Regions from separate parts of the Nocardiopsis oceani genome, predicted to be linked through region 2. Evidence: predicted binding sites of a transcription regulator. Region 2 holds the regulator's gene; the other holds the start of a gene.

Region 1 (8,368 bases), on a different contig from region 2:
GGAGGACGGCCACGACGTGATCCAGCCGGTCAAGCCGGACACCATCGCCAAGTCCCTGGCCATCGGCAACCCGGCGGACGGCCCGTACGTGCTGGACATCGCCGAGCGCACCGGCGGTTCGGTCGAGCACGTCAACGACGACCAGATCGTCGACGCGATCAAGCTCCTCGCCCGGACCGAGGGCGTCTTCGCCGAGACCGCGGGCGGTGTGACCACGGGTGTCCTCCAGAAGCTGGTCCGCGAGGGCAAGCTCGACCCCGAGGCCGAGACGGTCATTGTCAACACCGGCGACGGGCTCAAGACGCTGAACGCCGTCGACTCGGGCGTCACCGCCACGATCAAGCCGTCCCTGGACGCCTTCAAGGCCGAGGGCCTGGCCTGACCGGCCCCGTGCCCGTCCACCACCCGCCGAACCGACTTCCCAGGAGTACGAACACCATGAGCGCCAGCGTCCGCGTGCCCACCATCCTGCGCACCTACACCGACGACGCCTCCGAGGTGAAGGCCGAGGGCGCGACCCTCGCCGAGATCCTCGACGACCTCGAGGCCAACCACCCGGGTATTCGCGCCCGCATCCTCGACGACAACGGCAAGGTCCGCCGTTTCGTGAACGTGTACGTCGGTGACGAGGACGTCCGCTTCGAGAAGGGCCTCCAGACCGAGGTCAAGGACGGCCAGCAGGTCTCGATCATCCCCGCCGTGGCCGGAGGCTGCTGACCGGGTGAACTGCGGGGGCGGACGCCACTGGCGTCCGCCCCCTTTCTCGTGCCCGGACCGGCCCTGGCCGGAGCCTCGTAGCCTGGGATGAGGATTCTTCCGGGACGAGGGTGGCGATGTCGGCGACACGGTTGTTGGTGCTAGGGGTCGTGCGGATCCACGGTCAGGCACACGGGTACCGGGTGGGCCGCGAGCTCATGGACTGGGGCGCCGAAGAGTGGGCCAACACCAAGTGGGGGTCCATCTACCACGCGCTGCGCAAACTCTCCGCGCAGGGGAAGATCCGGGATTTCGTGGCGCAGGGAGACGAGGAGGCCGGACGTACCTCCTACGCGATCACCGAGGACGGTGAGGCCGAGTTCCGTCGGCTGATGCGCCGGGCGCTCAGCCACGCCGGCAAGGACTACGCCCTGCTGTCCGCCGGGGTCACCCTGATGACCGGGCTGCCGCGCGCCGAGGTGGTCGAGTTGCTGGCGGAGCGGCTCGTCGGGTTGGAGAAATACGCCGAGGAGTGCGCCGAGTTCATCGGGGCCTCCGACACGGAGTGGGGCAAGCCGCCGCACGTCCGCGAGCTCTTCCGGCTCGGGCACCACATGGTCGCCACCGAGGCCGCCTGGACCCGGCAGCTCATCGACTCCTTGGAAGCGGGGGAGTACGTCATGGCCGACGACCATCCCCGTGCCTTCGGACTACCTCCGGCCTGAGCGGTCATCCGCCCGCGTGCACAAGCGCGCGTGGACGTATGTTCGCGGCTGGGCAGCCGCGAACCGTCGACCACGGCGGTGGCGGGGCCAGGAGGGCGGCCCCCGCCATGCGTCTCGTCCGCCGAGCTGCGGCCTACGGGGAGTGGACGCTGATTCGGGCCCACAGCATCTCGTGGTCCGAGCAGGAGATGGACTCGTTCGAGGCCAGCCCGGACCCGATATCCTCGTGCTCCACCCCGTGCGCCGGGTTGGCGCAGTTCTGGGAGGGCTGGGTGACCCGGCTGTCCGTCACCCGCACGTTCGGGCTGGCGAACAGGTAGTCGTACTGGCGGTCGGGCTCCCCGGTGCGCTGGCCCGTGCCACCGTGCACCGCCCCGAAGGTCGAAGCACCCCCGCGACAGAAGAAGTTCATCTCGTTGCCGCACTCGCTCATGAGCTCGCGGAGGTATCCCTGACCGGCATCGGGCCCTAACAGCGTTGAGTAGTAGTCCGGGTGGTAGAGGGAGGACATGGAAGCCTCGTTCGGCTCCATGTTGAGGTCGGCACCGAGGACCACTGACCCTGCACCGTAGTTGTCCCGGATCCGGTCCGCGACCTCTTGGACCTCACCTTCGCGGGCCACCTCGTCTTCCTTGTTCGGTCCGTTGGTCAGATGGGTGGAGCACACGGCCATCGCCAGTTCGTCCGACGACGTGCACACCATGGACCGGTACTCAGTGACGTGGAAGGAGCCCAGGTCGAACCGGCCGACCTCGGCATCGCCCTGGGTGCCGAACCCTTGGCCCTCCTGGATGAGCACCGCGTTTCCGTATCGGGGCGGCACCTCTCCCTTCGCTCCTTCACCGGGTACGTCGCGGCAACGGGCCGGTTCCCTGTTCGCGTTGTCCGGATCAGCGGAGTCAGCCGGCTCGGCCCAGGCGGGTTCGAAAACGTACCCGTAGCCCTTGAGGTCGTCGGCGAGGGCTTCGATCTGGTTCTCGCAGACCTCCTGCAGGGCCAGGGCCAGCGGCCCGCGGTCGCGGACGCTGCTACCGATGGCCCACACGATGTCTTCGGCCTGGCCGTAGTGGCCGACCGAACCGAACATGTTGAACTGGCCGACGATGCCCTCGTAGTCGGCCGGGGCGGTGGTGGCACCATAGCCGGTGTCGGGGGCCGCGGCGGCGGTCTGCCCCGGTGCGGTGAGCACGCCCGCGGTGAGCAGGGCCAACGCTCCGGTGGAGGCCAGCAGGCGCAGCCCGGTGTGTAATCGTGGCTTGGTCATAGCGGGGCTCCTCGATTCGAGTGACGATCCCGCCTGCGCGATCCGAGGGACGGCATCGGCCCGGGGGGTCAGGGGACGCGCGCAAAGCTCTTTTCGAGATTACCGGCGGGGATCCCGCGAAAACAGGCCCTGTGGACAACTGATGGCGGTCACGGCCGGGGCCCGCCGACATCTCCCACCTCCGGTGTGCCGCGTTCGCCGCCCGCTCAGGCCCGTCGGAATCCGGGTAGGGCGTAGCCAAACAACCCGCTTATAAAAACTTGAATATCTGACCCGGGTGCTGCATCCTGACTCTGTATTCAAGTTTTAATACGGAGAGGGCGATGATCCATACACGCGAGCTGACCCGGCATTTCAGGGCCGGCAAGGAGACCGTCGAGGCCGTGCGAGGCGTCGACATCGACGTGGCCGAGGGGGAGCTCGTCGCGCTCCTCGGTCCCAACGGTGCAGGAAAGAGCACCACCCTGCGCATGCTCACCACCCTGCTCGAACCCACGTCGGGAGCGGCCACCGTCGCCGGGCGCGACGTACGCACCGAGCCCGCGGAGGTGCGCCGCCGGATCGGGTTCGTCGGGCAGGGGCACGGTGCCGGGGAGGACCAGCGCGCCCGCGACGAGCTCTACACCCAAGGCATCCTCTACGGGCTCGACCGGCGCACCGCACGCAGCCGTACCGAGGAGCTGCTGGAGGTGCTCGACCTCTCCGCCGCCGCGGGGCGCGAGGTCACCAAGCTCTCCGGTGGCCAGCGACGCAGGCTCGACATCGCGATGGGGCTGATCCACCGGCCCGGACTGCTGTTCCTCGACGAGCCCTCCACCGGCCTCGACCCGCACAGCCGGGCCAACCTGTGGGAGCACGTCGCGCGGTTGCGGGAGGAGTACGGGACGACGGTCGTCCTCACCACCCACTACCTGGACGAGGCCGACTCCACAGCTGAACGGGTCCTGGTCATCGACCACGGCCGGGTGATCGCCGACGGCACCCCCGACCAGCTCAAGAGCCGGGTGTCCGGCGACCTCATCACCCTCGGCTTCGCCGACCAGGCCCAGGCCAAGGGCGCCGCCGAGGTGGCCGAACGGACCTCGCCGCCCGGCGGGGTCGAGATCCGTGACCGGGCCGCCCCTGAGGTGCGTTTCCGAACGGAGCGCGGCGACACCGCCCTGCCGGAGCTGCTCCGCTCTCTCGACGCCGCCGGCCTCGACCTCCGCACCGTCCAGGTGCAGCGGCCCACCCTGGACGACGTGTTCCTGACCCTGACCGGCCGCAGCCTGCGCGAGGGGGACCAGTGACCGCCGTCGACCGCACCGGGGCAGACCCCCAGCGGACCACCGGAGGACTTGCGGGCATGCTGCGCGACACCGCAACCGTCTTCGCGCGCCAGATGCGCCCGATCCTGTACCGGCCGTTCCTGGTCGCCTTCGGGATGCTCCAGCCGCTGCTGTACCTGGTGCTGTTCGCGCCCCTGCTCACCGGGTTGGCGGGCGCCGAGGGCGAGAACCCCTGGCAGTGGTTCGTCCCCGGTCTGCTGGTCATGCTGTCCCTGTTCACCGCCGGGTTCGCCGGGTTCGGTCTGCTGCCGGAGATGGCCTCGGGTGCGCACGAACGGATGCTGGCGACCCCGACCAGCCGGGTGGCACTGCTACTCGGCCGGGTCCTGCGGGACGTGCTCATCGTCCTCGTTCAAATGCTGCTGATCATCGTGCTCGTGGTGCCGTTCGGTTTCCGGACCACGGTGCTGGGGGCGCTCGCGGGTTTCGCCCTGCTCGCGGTCCTCGGGATCGGGTTGTCCACGCTGTCGTACCTGGCCGCGATGGCCGCCAAGCAGACGTACGTGTTCGCGCCGGTCCTCCAGACCGTGATCATGCCGCTGATGCTGCTCTCCGGCGTGCTGCTGCCGATGGAGCTCGCGCCGGGGTGGCTGTACACGCTGTCGCGGTTCAACCCGGTGGCGCACGTGGTGGACGCGGCCCGGGTGCTGTTCAGCGGTGGTGCTTGGGACACCACGGTTCTGCTCGGCTGGGCCATGGCAGCCGGGATGGCCGTACTGGCGCTGGCGCTGGGTGCGCGCTCCATGCGTCGGCTGAGCAGCTGAGTATCCGCGCGCCCGCGGGGTAGTTGAGGGGTGTGCACCCGCGCCCCTCGGCCTCCCTTGGGGGACCCCTGCTGTTCGCCGAGCGCACAAACCTCCAGGAAACGGGACGTTTACGCAGGTGTCGGGCGTTCTTCGGGGAGTGGAAATCGTGACCACATCGTTTGCACTCTCCATGGGCGAGTGCTAAAAATAAGAGTGGTTAGCACTCATCATTGCCGAGTGCTAAGCCGGAGCGAGGCTGCGAGATCGTGGGCCTCCGGCAGCAGGGTTGCCGGTGCGCGCACGGTCGTCCGTCGCGGGCGCATGCCTCGTCCCATCGCGTATCAGCCCGGTCACGGGAGGACAAGAACTCAATGGCAGCCAAACTGATCGCGTTCGACGAGGAGGCCCGTCGCGGCCTCGAGCGTGGCATGAACCAGCTCGCGGACGCCGTGAAGGTCACGCTCGGCCCGAAGGGCCGCAACGTCGTGCTGGAGAAGAAGTGGGGCGCCCCCACGATCACCAACGACGGTGTCTCCATCGCCAAGGAGATCGAGCTCGAGGACCCCTGGGAGAAGATCGGGGCCGAGCTGGTCAAGGAGGTCGCCAAGAAGACGGACGACGTCGCCGGTGACGGTACGACCACCGCCACCGTCCTGGCCCAGGCACTCGTCCGCGAGGGTCTGCGCAACGTCGCCGCCGGCGCCAACCCGATCGGCCTCAAGCGCGGCATCGAAGCCGCCGTGGCCCGCATCAACGAGGAGCTCGGCAACCTCTCCAAGGAGGTCGAGACCAAGGAGCAGATCGCCTCCACCGCCTCCATCTCCGCTGGTGACAACCAGATCGGTGACACCATCGCCGAGGCGATGGACAAGGTCGGCAAGGAAGGCGTCATCACCGTCGAGGAGGGGCAGACCTTCGGGCTCGAGCTGGAGCTCGCCGAGGGCATGCGCTTCGACAAGGGCTACATCTCGCCCTACTTCGCCACCGACCTTGAGCGCATGGAGACGGTCCTCGAGGACCCCTACATCCTCATCGTCAACTCCAAGATCTCCAACAACAACGAGTTCCTGCCCGTTGTTGAGAAGGTCCTGCAGTCCGGCCGTCCGCTGATGGTCATCGCCGAGGACGTCGCCGACGGCGCCCTGCAGACCCTCGTGGTCAACAAGATCCGCGGCACCTTCAAGTCCGTCGCCGTCAAGGCCCCGGGCTTCGGTGACCGCCGCAAGGCCCAGCTCGCCGACATCGCCGTGCTGACCGGCGGCCAGGTCATCACCGAGGAGGTCGGCCTCAAGCTCGAGAACACCGAGCTCGAGCTGCTGGGCCGCGCGCGCAAGGTCGTCGTCACCAAGGACGAGACCACCATCGTCGACGGTGCCGGTGACGCCACCACCATCGCCGGTCGCGTCAACGAGATCCGCAACGAGATCGAGCGCACCGACTCCGACTACGACCGCGAGAAGCTCCAGGAGCGCCTCGCGCGTCTGGCCGGCGGCGTGGCCGTCATCAAGGCCGGTGCCGCCACCGAGGTGGAGCTCAAGGAGCGCAAGCACCGCATCGAGGACGCCGTCCGCAACGCGAAGGCCGCGGTCGAGGAGGGCATGCTGCCCGGCGGTGGCGTCGCGCTGCTGCAGGCCAGCGTCCCCGCGTTCGCGAAGCTGGACCTCGAGGGCGACGAGGCCATCGGTGCCGACATCGTGCGTCGCGCGATCGCCGAGCCGCTGAAGCAGATCGCCATCAACGCCGGCCTCGAGGGCGGCGTCGTGGCGGAGAAGGTCAAGAACCTGGAGCCCGGGTTCGGCCTGAACGCCGCCAGCGGCGAGTACACCGACCTGTTCAAGGACGGCGTCATCGACCCGACCAAGGTCACCCGTTCGGCTGTGCAGAACGCCGGCTCCATCGCCGGTCTGTTCCTGACCACCGAGGCCGTCATCGCCGAGAAGCCGGAGAAGGCGGCGGCCCCGGCCGGCGACCCGACCGGCGGCATGGGCGGCATGGACTTCTAGTAGGTCCGTGATATCCCGGGCCCACGGGCCCGGACGCGCCTGAGGTCCGGATACGCGACCTCGCCCGCGACGACCGGGCGGTTCCCACGGGGGCCGCCCGGTTTCGCTCTTTCCGGGGAGCTGTCGTTCCCGGGAGCGCTCAGTCCAGCCCGGGAAGGGCTCCGGGGCGGTTCAGAGCGCCAGCCAGTCCCGGACGGCGAGCTTCACCTGGGGCGTGAGATCGCTGGCCGCGTAGTCCTCGGCGGGAGCCCAGCGGTAACCGGTGTGCTCCTCGGACAGGACCACCGCGCTGCCGTCGTACGGCAGGGCGAAGGTGAACTGGCGCTTGCGCGTGCCGCGCCGCGAGTCGTAGTCGAACCAGGTGACGAACGGTTCCAACGCGAGCGGTCCGGGGTTCGGTCCGAAGGGCCCGGGCTCCAGACCGAGGACGCCTGGCTTCATGCCGATCTCCTCGGCCAGCTCGCGCGCCAAGCCCTCCAGCAGGCTCTCACCGGGGTCCACCCCGCCCGAGGGCAGGTCCTCGGCGCCCGGGTACGAGGTGTCGTCCGTGCGCCGCCGGAGCAGCAGGATCTCGCCGTCCCGGTGGACGATCGCGCCCACGGCGAACCGCTCGATCCCGTTCCGGCGTGCGCTCTCGACAAGGTGCGTGACGTCCATGCTCCGAACCTAGCGGGCCGGGTGCGAGTGGACGGGCGCGGGCAGGCTGAAGCGCGCGGAAGGTCAGGCTCCCCCGATACCGAGTATGCGGGGAGGAACGCACCCCGGGCGAACCGGTTCGGGGGAACCTGTGGACAGTCGGCCTCAGACCCGGACCAGGGTCAGGTAGGCGAAGCCCATGGTCTCCCGGGCGCCGTGCAGGCGGAAGTGCCGGTGCCCGTCGGCGCGGGCCCGGATCTCGTCGGCGCCGGGGGCGTCCGGGTTCTCCAGGAGCCAGTCCTCCCAGCCCTTGGCGTTCCCGTTCTCTATGACGTCCCACTCGTCCACGGTGGCCTGCTCCACCGCGTACAGCCGGAAGCCGTGGGAGACCGCGAAGTCCACAAGCTCGGGCAGCGGTCGGTACTGGTCCCAGGGCACATCCTCCAGCGCGGCCAACTCGGCGTCGTTCGGCGGCCGCTTCCAGTAGCACTCCCCGAACAGCGCCCTACCTCCCGGCCTCACCAGGTCGGCCAGGGCCTCGAGGGCGTTCGCTGTGTGCACGACGGGGTCGCCGCCCCACACGTGCGTCGAGCCGACGTTCAACACCACGTCGGACGGCTCGCCCTTCCACTCGCCGGCGTCCCCGGCCACCAGCTCGACCCGGTCGGCCAGCCCGCGCTTCTCGGCGTTGGCCAGCCCGTGCCGGATGTTGCCCTCGCCCAGGTCGATGCCGAAACCGGTGGCCCTGGGCTCGGTGGCCAGCGTGCGGAGCAGAAACTCCGCCCAACCGCAGCCGACGTCCACGACGTGGCGGCCCTCGAGCGGGCCGAGCGAGCGGATCAGACGAGCGGCCCGCTCATCGGAGAGCGGGCCGTTGAAGTCGAGGTCTCGGTACAAAGGGGGAATCGCGGGGGTTGCCATCCGAGCAGAGTGACCTGCCCCGGCCCGGCCTGTCCATTGGTTTTCCGTA
Region 2 (8,368 bases):
GGTGACGTGGGTTCCGCTCTTGGCGAGCTCGATCAGCTCTTCCACGAGGCGGACGACGACGGCCGTCTCCTCAGGTGTGCCGCTGATGGTGAACTCGTTGCCTCGGACGTGGATGTCGCTCTTGAAGGACCGCTCCAACGCCCTGAGGAGCTCGTCCCCCGAGCCCAGCAGGCTGATCATCGTGTGGTCGTCCGGCACCACGACCTTGACCTGGCTGTCCGGGCCCGCGTGCGTGTGAGTTGACTCGGCCATGATGTGGCCTTGCGGCCGCTGTCCCTACCTTTCGGTCGCGGCCCCGGCTCCGGTGCGCGGGGCTTCTCGCGGACGGGCCGCACACCGTACCCGGCGGGTCTCCACGGGTGCGTGGGACACCCGAAGTTGCCGGTGGGGCCCGTCCACGAGTCTACCAACGCGGGCCCGGCGAACTCGATTCCTTATTCGCCGGGCTGAACGAGCAACCGCGGTCCCCGGACCGGCCGTCATGCGGGGCCGACCGTGACGCGGGGCCGACCCCGAGCCCGGAAACGGTGGTTAGCCGGGGGGCCAGTTCAGCCCGCGCCCGCCGAGCACGTGCGCGTGGAGGTGGAAGACGGTCTGTCCGGCGCTGGCGCCGGTGTTGAAGACCAACCGGTACCCGGAGTCCGCCAGGCCCTCGGACTTGGCCACTTCGTGGGCTTCCCTGACCACGGTGTCCATGAGCCCGCTGTCGTCGGCGGCCGCCGACGCGGCGTCGGGGTGGTGGTCGCGCGGGATGACCAGGACGTGCGTGGGCGCCTGGGGGTTGATGTCGCGGAAGGCGACCGTGCGCTCCCCCTCGCGGACGATCTCCGCGGGCACCTCCCCCTTGACGATCTTGCAGAAAAGGCAGTCGGGATCGACCATCGCTCACCTTCCGTCTTCCGTCTCGCGGCCCAGCGGAACCGCTCTGGGCATGTCGGGGACCATGATGCCGCAGGTGGCCGCGGAGGGAGACGGGGACCGTGGTGCCGCGGGTGTCCGCAGAGAGGGAAGAGACAGAAGAGATGAACCCTCAACCTTTCCGCAACGGATCCGATCAGGGTTCCCCACCGTCAGGGAGCCCAGGCACGATAGGCTTTTCATCCGTGCGCGTCAGACCATCGGCGGCGTCCGCTGATTGGCCAGATCCGGCGTGTTCGGATTGAAAGGCACGTCTACCTGGAAAAGAAGAGGTATGCCCTTTCGTAAACCCCGCGACAAGGGTGTGCGTCGAACTGATGTGACGACAGAAACCTTGGTGGCCGGGGCCACCACGGCGCCACTCTCGGTCGAGTGGGACGCTGACCACGCCGTGACGGAGCTCTATCGGGAGCACTACCGTCCGCTCGTTCGTCTTGCCGCCCTGCTCGTCCGGGACCACGCGACCGCGGAGGAAGTCGTCCAGGACGCCTTCGTGGCCATGCACGGAGCCTGGCGCCGACTCAGGGATCCGAACAAGGCACTGTCCTACCTCCGGCAGGCGGTAGTGAACAAGGCCAGGTCGGTGCTGCGCCACCGGGCGGTCGTGGAGAAGCACGCGCCGAAGGCCCTGCCCGACGCGCCCAGCGCCGAACACGGCGCCATGAACCTTCTGGAACGCGAGGCCGTCATCGGGGCCCTGCGTAAGCTACCCACCCGTCAGCGAGAGGCCATCGTGCTCCGGTACTACGGCGACCTGTCCGAAGCACAGATCGCGGACGCCATGGGCATTAGCCGAGGCGCAGTCAAGAGCCACACATCGCGTGGCATCACCGCCCTCCGCTCTGTACTGGAGCACAAGTCATGAGCAGCCCCAACGACCGAAACGATCTCGAGTTCGAGAGCCAGCTCCGCCAGGTACTCAAGGCGGAGGCCGACGATGTTACGCCTTCCGCTGAGGGGCTCAACCTCATCCGGGAACGCACCGAGCGCCATCGAGGCTCGGCCTGGTTCGGACTGTCGTGGCTACGTCCCGCGACAGCCGTGGCGGCAGCGGTCCTGATCGCCGCCTCAGTGATCATGTCGAGCCCGCAGGTACGCGACCAGGTGATGGACATCGTCCCGGCCGGCGCTGACCGTGAGGGAGCACCTCCGCAGGCAGATCAGGACACGGACAGCGACGTGGCGGCCCCCACCCCCACCACGGACTCGGCCAGCGGCACCTCCGTGCCGGAGGAAGAGCACGCCGAGCCGGACCCGGAGAGCTCACCCACCTACGACGAGGACGACGCCTCGGAGGACGAGGGTGTCGAGTCCGCCGGCTCGTGCCCGCCCGAGGACGACGTCACGCCCACGGGGACCCGCGGACCGGACGAGAACGACGAGGACGAGCGGGAGTCCACCGACACCGAGGCCGCGGACTGCGACCCCGCGGAGGAACCGACCGACGAGCCCACCGACGGCGACGACCCCGGCGACGGAAACGGCGGCAACGGAGACGACCCCGGTAACGGTGACGACCCCGGTAACGGCAATGACGACCCCGGTAACGGCAACGGCGGCGGTTCGGGCGGCAACGGCGGCGATGAGAACGGCGCCAGCACCGAGTGATCCGGACCCGGCGAACGTGGAGAGGGGCCCGCGCGGAGATCGCGCGGGCCCCTCTCCACGTTCCGTCCTGTCAGCCCGGACGGCTCTACAGACGGCTCCACCGGGTGCCCGGTTCCTACCAGCGCCCGGTTCTGGACTGGAGCACCGACAGAGCGGCCACCCCGGCGGTGGAGGTGCGCAGGACCGACGGTCCCAGCAGGCCCCTGACCGCCCCGGCATCGTCGAAGGCCGCCAACTCGGCCTCGGAGACGCCGCCCTCGGGGCCCACCACCAGGACGATGTCCGCGCCGTCGGCCGAGGGCAGGGGCACCTCTGACAGCCGCTGGGCCCCCTGCTCGTGGAGCACCACGGCCAGGTCCGCCTCGGCGAGCAGTGCCGCCACACCCTTGCGGTCGAGCGGCTCGGTGACTTCGGGCATCCGCGCACGGCGGGCCTGCTTGGCTGCTTCCCGAGTACCGGACCGCCACTTGAGCAGCGCCTTGGCCCCGCGGTCGCCGCGCCACTGGGTGACGCAGCGCTCGGCGGACCAGGGGACGACGACGTCGACCCCCGCCTCGGTCATCATCTCCACCGCGAGTTCCCCCCGGTCCCGCTTGGGCAGAGCCTGAACGACGGTGATCCGGGGGTTCGGCTCCGGTTCCACCCAGCGCTCCACCACATGGCAGACCAGGGTGTCCTTGCCGACGACCTCGGCTACCTCGCAGCGCACACGCTGGCCGAGACCGTCGCAGAGGTCGACGGTCTCGCCAGCACGGACTCGACGGACCGCGGCGGCATGCCGCCCCTCCGGCCCGTCGAGTCTGATCGGGTCACCCGCCAGGACGGCGGTCTCGACCAGGAAGACCGGTGGGGTCACTTGGCGCCGAAGGCGTCACGGATCTTGGAGAAGAACCCGCCGTGCCCGGGACTGAAACGGCCCGGGTTCTGGTCCTCCCCGCGCAGCTCCGCGAACTTGCGCAGCAGGGCCTCCTGCTCCTCGTCCAGCTTGCCCGGGGTCTCCACGTCGACGCGGATGCGCAGGTCGCCGCGGCCGCCGCCGTCCAGGTGGGTGACGCCCTTGCCCGGCAGGTTGATGACGTGGCCCGAGTTGGTACCCGGACGCAGGTCGATGTTCTCGGTGCCGTCGAGAGTGTCGAAGGCGAAGGAGGCGCCCAGGGCCGCCGCCGTCATCGGGACGGTGATGGTGCAGTGCAGGTCGTCACCGCGGCGCTCGAACGTCGGGTGGGCCTTCTGCACGACCTCGAGGATGATGTCGCCGCGCGGCCCGCCGTTGGGGCCGACCTCGCCCTCGCCCGCGAGCTGGATGCGGGTGCCGTCGTCGACACCGGCGGGGATCTTGACGGTACGGGTCACCTTCTCCCGCACCCGGCCCTCGCCCGCGCAGTCGCCGCAGGGATTGGTGATGACCGAACCCTGCCCCGAGCACTGCGGGCAGGGGCGCGAGGTCATGACCTGGCCGAGGAAGGAGCGCGTGACCTGGGATACCTCTCCCTGGCCGTGGCACATGTCACAGGTGCTGCGGTGCGAACCGGCCGCCGTGCCCTCGCCCTGACAGGTGTCGCACAGGACAGCCGTGGGGAAGGTGATCTCCTTGCTCACACCGAACGCGGTCTCGACGAGGTCGAGCTCGATGCGGATCTTGATGCTGCGTCCGCGCCGAACCCGCTCCCGCGGCCCGCGGCCGCCGGGCTGGCCCCCGCCGAAGAAGGCGTTCATGATGTCGTCGAAGGCGAACCCGCCCGCGCCGCCGAACCCGCCGGCGCCGCCACCGCCTCCGCCGGGGGCGAAGGGGTCGTGGCCCATATCGAACATCCGACGCTTGTTCTCGTCGGAGAGGACCTCGTAAGCCTGGGTCACTTCCTTGAAGCGATCCTGGGTGGCGGGGTCCGGGTTGATGTCCGGATGCAGCTCGCGCGCGAGCCGCCGGTACGCCTTCTTGATCTCGTCCTTGGACGCGTCGCGACGCACCCCGAGAACCTGGTAATAGTCTCTGGCCACTGAGTTACTGTCCTGCCAAAATCTGTCCGACATACCGAGCCACCGCACGGACGGCGCCCATTGTCCCTGGGTAGTCCATACGGGTGGGTCCCACCACACCGATCTTGGCCAGCGACTGGTTTCCCACACCGTAGTCGGCCGACACGATGGAAGTGGACCGAAGGCCCTCGTGGAAGTTCTCCGCGCCGATGCGCACGGTGAGCATCGAGGGGTCCTTCGCCTCACCGAGCAAACGGATGAGGACCATGTTCTCTTCCAGTGCTTCGAGCACCTCGCGCAGACTGGCTGCGAAGTCGACGGCCGCGAGGTTGGCGGTGCCCGCCAGGACGATCTTCTCCTCGTGCCGTTCGACGAGGCTCTCCAGCAGAACCGAGAGGACCGCGACCGCCACCGGGCGGTCCTCCGGTGCGACGTGGGCGGGCAGGTCTTCCACCGCGTCCGGTACGTCGCCGAGGTGCCGTCCGGCTATGGCCCGATTGAGCATGGTGCGCAGGTCGTTGACCACGGTTTCGCTGACGGATCCCAGCCCGTCGATGACGCGCTGTTCGACCCGTCCGGTATTGGTGATGACGACCATCATGATGCGCTGGCCGCCAAGCGGCACGAGTTCCACGTGCTGGACCGAAGACCGGGTCAGCGACGGGTACTGGACGATCGCGACCTGCCGGGTGAGCTGCGCGAGCAGCCGCACCGTGCGGGCGACGATCTCGTCGAGGTCCACCGCGCCGCCGAGGAAGGACTCGATGGCGCGCCGTTCCGCGGCGGAGAGTGGCTTGACCGAGGAGAGCCGGTCGACGAAGAGCCGGTAGCCCTTGTCGGTGGGTACCCGCCCCGCACTGGTGTGCGGCTGGGCGATGTACCCGTCCTCCTCCAAGGCGACCATGTCGTTGCGGATGGTCGCCGAGGAGACACCGAGGGGGTGCCGGTCCGCCAAGGCCCTGGAACCAACCGGTTCGTTGGTGTTGACGAAGTCCTCGACGACGGCACGCAGGACCGCGAGCTTGCGCTCATCCAGCAACTCGCCACCTCCTGGCACTCCATGGTCCTTAGTGCTAATTCTATGCCCGGCCGCAAACCCGCACGGCTACCCGCGGGTAGTAACAAGCCCTGGTCTCCGGTTTCTTCCCGCGCGATCGGCGACGTGCGCCACCCGCCGACGGCGATCCCGAACACACCACCAGTAGACTGCACCACCGTGGCTACCAAGGGAACCGGCCGCTACGGCCGCGACGTTCTGGCTGGAGACTGGCGGCGACCGAAGAAGGGCGCTGTACGCGAGATACCCCTCAGTCGTGACCTCGTCGTCGAGGACGCCGACGAGACCTTCTGCGGTGCCGTGGTGTCCTGGGACAAGGCCACGGTGACCCTGGAGGACCGGAGCGGCCGCAAGAGGGTGTTCGACCTCGGCCCCGCCGCGTTCCTGGAGGACGGGAAGCCGGTGACGCTGGTGCGCCCGACCGCCGCGCCCCAAGGCCCGATGCGCAGCGCCTCCGGATCGATCGCCGTGACCGACGCGCGGGCGCGCACCGCCCGGGAGAGCCGGATCTACGTGGAGGGCGCCCACGACGCCGAACTGGTCGAGAAGGTCTGGGGCCACGACCTGCGGGTGGAAGGGGTGGCCGTCGAGTTCCTGGAGGGGGTCGACGACCTTCCATCGGTGGTGGCGGAGTTCTCCCCCGGCCCGGGGCGCAGGCTGGGGGTGCTGGTGGACCATCTGGTGCCCGGTTCCAAGGAGAGCAGGATCGCGGAGCAGGTCCGGGGCGACGACGTACTCGTGGTCGGACACCCCTATGTGGACGTGTGGCAGGCGGTGCGGCCGGACGCGGTGGGGATCCGGGCGTGGCCCGAGGTCCCGCGCGGCCTCCCGTGGAAGGAGGGGGTCGTCGACGCCCTGGGGTGGCGGATGGAGACGGGTGAGGCCTGGCGCCGGATCCTGGGTTCGGTCCGCGGCTACGGGGACCTCGAACCCTCGCTGCTGGGGCGCGTCGAGGAGCTCATCGACTTCGTCACGGGACCGCACCCCGCGGAAGACTAGGATTACCCCACCACGTCGTCTGACGACGCTTCGGACATTCGTGGTCATCGGTACAGCCTGGTAGCCCGGGAAACAGAACAAGCGTCCCTCAACAGCGGAGCTTAGGAAGAGCATGAGCGAGACCCCGTCGAACCCTCCGTCCCCGGACGACCCGCAGGGGCACCAGCCGCCGAGCCCGCCGCCCCACCCCGAGCAGCAGCCGCCGCAGTCTCCGCCGCCCGAACAGCAGCAGTACGGCCAGCCGCCCTACGGCCAGGAGTACGGGCAGCAGGGATACGGTCAGCCCGGTTACGCCCAACCGTCCGGCGGCCAGCAGGGGCACCCCCCGCAGCAGCCCCCGTACCAGGCGCCGCCGCAACAGCCCCCGCAGCAGGCGCCGCCGCAACAGCCCCCGCAGCAGGCGCCGCCGCAACAGCCCCCGCAGCAGGCGCCGCAGCAGCAGCCCTACGGACAGCAGTACGGCCAGCCCGGTTACGCCCAACCGTCCGGCGGCCAGCCCGGCTACCCGCAACAGCCACAACCCCAGCAGCCCTATGGCCAGGGCGGTCAGCCCGGATGGGGGCAGCAGTCCGGTGGCCAGCCACCGCAGCAGCCCTACGGACAGCAGTACGGCCAGCCCGGTTACGCCCAACCGTCCGGCGGCCAGCCCGGCTACCCGCAACAGCCCCCGCAGCAGGCACCGCCGCAGCAGCCCTACGGACAGCCTCAGCAGCCCCAGTACCAGGTCGCGGAGCAGCAGCCCCCCGGCTACGCCCAGCCCGGCGCCTACGGGCAGCCGCAGGCCCAGCAGCCCGCTCAGGACGGTGGCAACGACATCCTGGTCGCGATGCTCGCCCACCTGTCCGGGTTCGTCATCGCTTTCCTGGGGTGGCTCCCGCCGCTGGCGGTCTACTTCGCCAAGCGCAACCAGTCGCCGTTCATCCGCCACCACGCCTCCGAAGCGGCCAACTTCCAGATCACGCTGCTGATCCCGTACGTTCTGGCTGGCATCACCTTCGTCGGTCTGGGTATCGTCTTCCCGAACCTGATCTGGATCGGGTCCCTGCTCATCGCACTAGTGTGGATCGTCGCGATCGTCTTCGGGGTCATGGGAGCCTCCGGCGCCAACAAGGGTGCTTGGTACCGCTACCCGGTGAGCATCCGACTCCTGAAGTAGAACAAGCTCCCGCACACCAAGGAACTCTCATGTCCTATCCGAACACCCCGCCCCCGGAGGACCCCTACGGCCAAGGCGGCCAGTACCCCGGCCAGGGCGGCTCCGGCGGTTACCCGCCGCAGCCCGGCCCGTACGACGGGGGGCAGCAGCCCGGCTATCCGCCGCCCGGCACCGGCGGTTACCCGCCGCCCGGTGACCCGCAGCAGGGCGGTTACCCGCCACAGGGGTACCCCCAGCAAGGCGGTTACCCGCCCCAAGGAGATCCGTACCAGGGCGGTTACCCGCCGCCCGGCAGCTACCCTCCGCCCGGCCCGGGTGGCTACCCCGGCCAGCAGGGCGGGTACGCACCGCCCCCGGGCTACGGCGACTCCTCGGCCGTCACCGGCCAGGCCAACCAGGAGGAGCGGACCTTCGCGCTGCTCACCCACCTGAGCGGCATCATCCTGGGCTTCGTCGTCCCGCTGGTCATGTACCTGATCAAGAAGGACGAGTCGCCCTTCCTGCGGGACCAGGCGGCCCAGGCGCTGAACTTCCAGCTCCTGCTGCTGATCGGCTACGTCATCGCGATCCCGCTGTCGTTCATCTTCATCGGCACGATCCTGAGCTTCGCGTTGTGGGTGTGCGCCATCGTGTTCGGCATCATGGGCGGCATG

The links. Region 2 encodes HrcA, which represses chaperone genes, less so after heat shock. Its sites were predicted from a motif close to TTGGCACTCTCNNNNNGAGAGTGCCAA; they were not measured.
Region 1: the regulator HrcA is predicted to act here: its motif matches at 4,938-4,964, upstream of groL (chaperonin GroEL).

The regions. Positions count from the first base shown of each region.
Region 1 is NZ_BAAHAR010000053.1:37,814-46,181, reverse strand. It holds gene thrC (threonine synthase) at 1-382, shown strand, start outside; gene ACYVDG_RS27540 (ubiquitin-like small modifier protein 1) at 439-717, shown strand; gene ACYVDG_RS27535 (PadR family transcriptional regulator) at 834-1,421, shown strand; gene ACYVDG_RS27530 (endonuclease/exonuclease/phosphatase family protein) at 1,555-2,685, opposite strand; gene ACYVDG_RS27525 (ATP-binding cassette domain-containing protein) at 3,009-3,974, shown strand; gene ACYVDG_RS27520 (ABC transporter permease) at 3,971-4,777, shown strand; gene groL (chaperonin GroEL) at 5,131-6,762, shown strand; gene ACYVDG_RS27510 (NUDIX domain-containing protein) at 6,934-7,419, opposite strand; gene ACYVDG_RS27505 (SAM-dependent methyltransferase) at 7,564-8,319, opposite strand.
Region 2 is NZ_BAAHAR010000038.1:77,560-85,927, reverse strand. It holds gene ACYVDG_RS22490 (PhoH family protein) at 1-252, opposite strand, end outside; gene ACYVDG_RS22485 (histidine triad nucleotide-binding protein) at 532-882, opposite strand; gene ACYVDG_RS22480 (SigE family RNA polymerase sigma factor) at 1,253-1,783, shown strand; gene ACYVDG_RS22475 (hypothetical protein) at 1,780-2,526, shown strand; gene ACYVDG_RS22470 (16S rRNA (uracil(1498)-N(3))-methyltransferase) at 2,642-3,382, opposite strand; gene dnaJ (molecular chaperone DnaJ) at 3,379-4,524, opposite strand; gene hrcA (heat-inducible transcriptional repressor HrcA) at 4,529-5,542, opposite strand; gene ACYVDG_RS22455 (DUF3097 domain-containing protein) at 5,720-6,559, shown strand; gene ACYVDG_RS22450 (DUF4870 domain-containing protein) at 7,386-7,715, shown strand; gene ACYVDG_RS22445 (DUF4870 domain-containing protein) at 7,745-8,368, shown strand, end outside.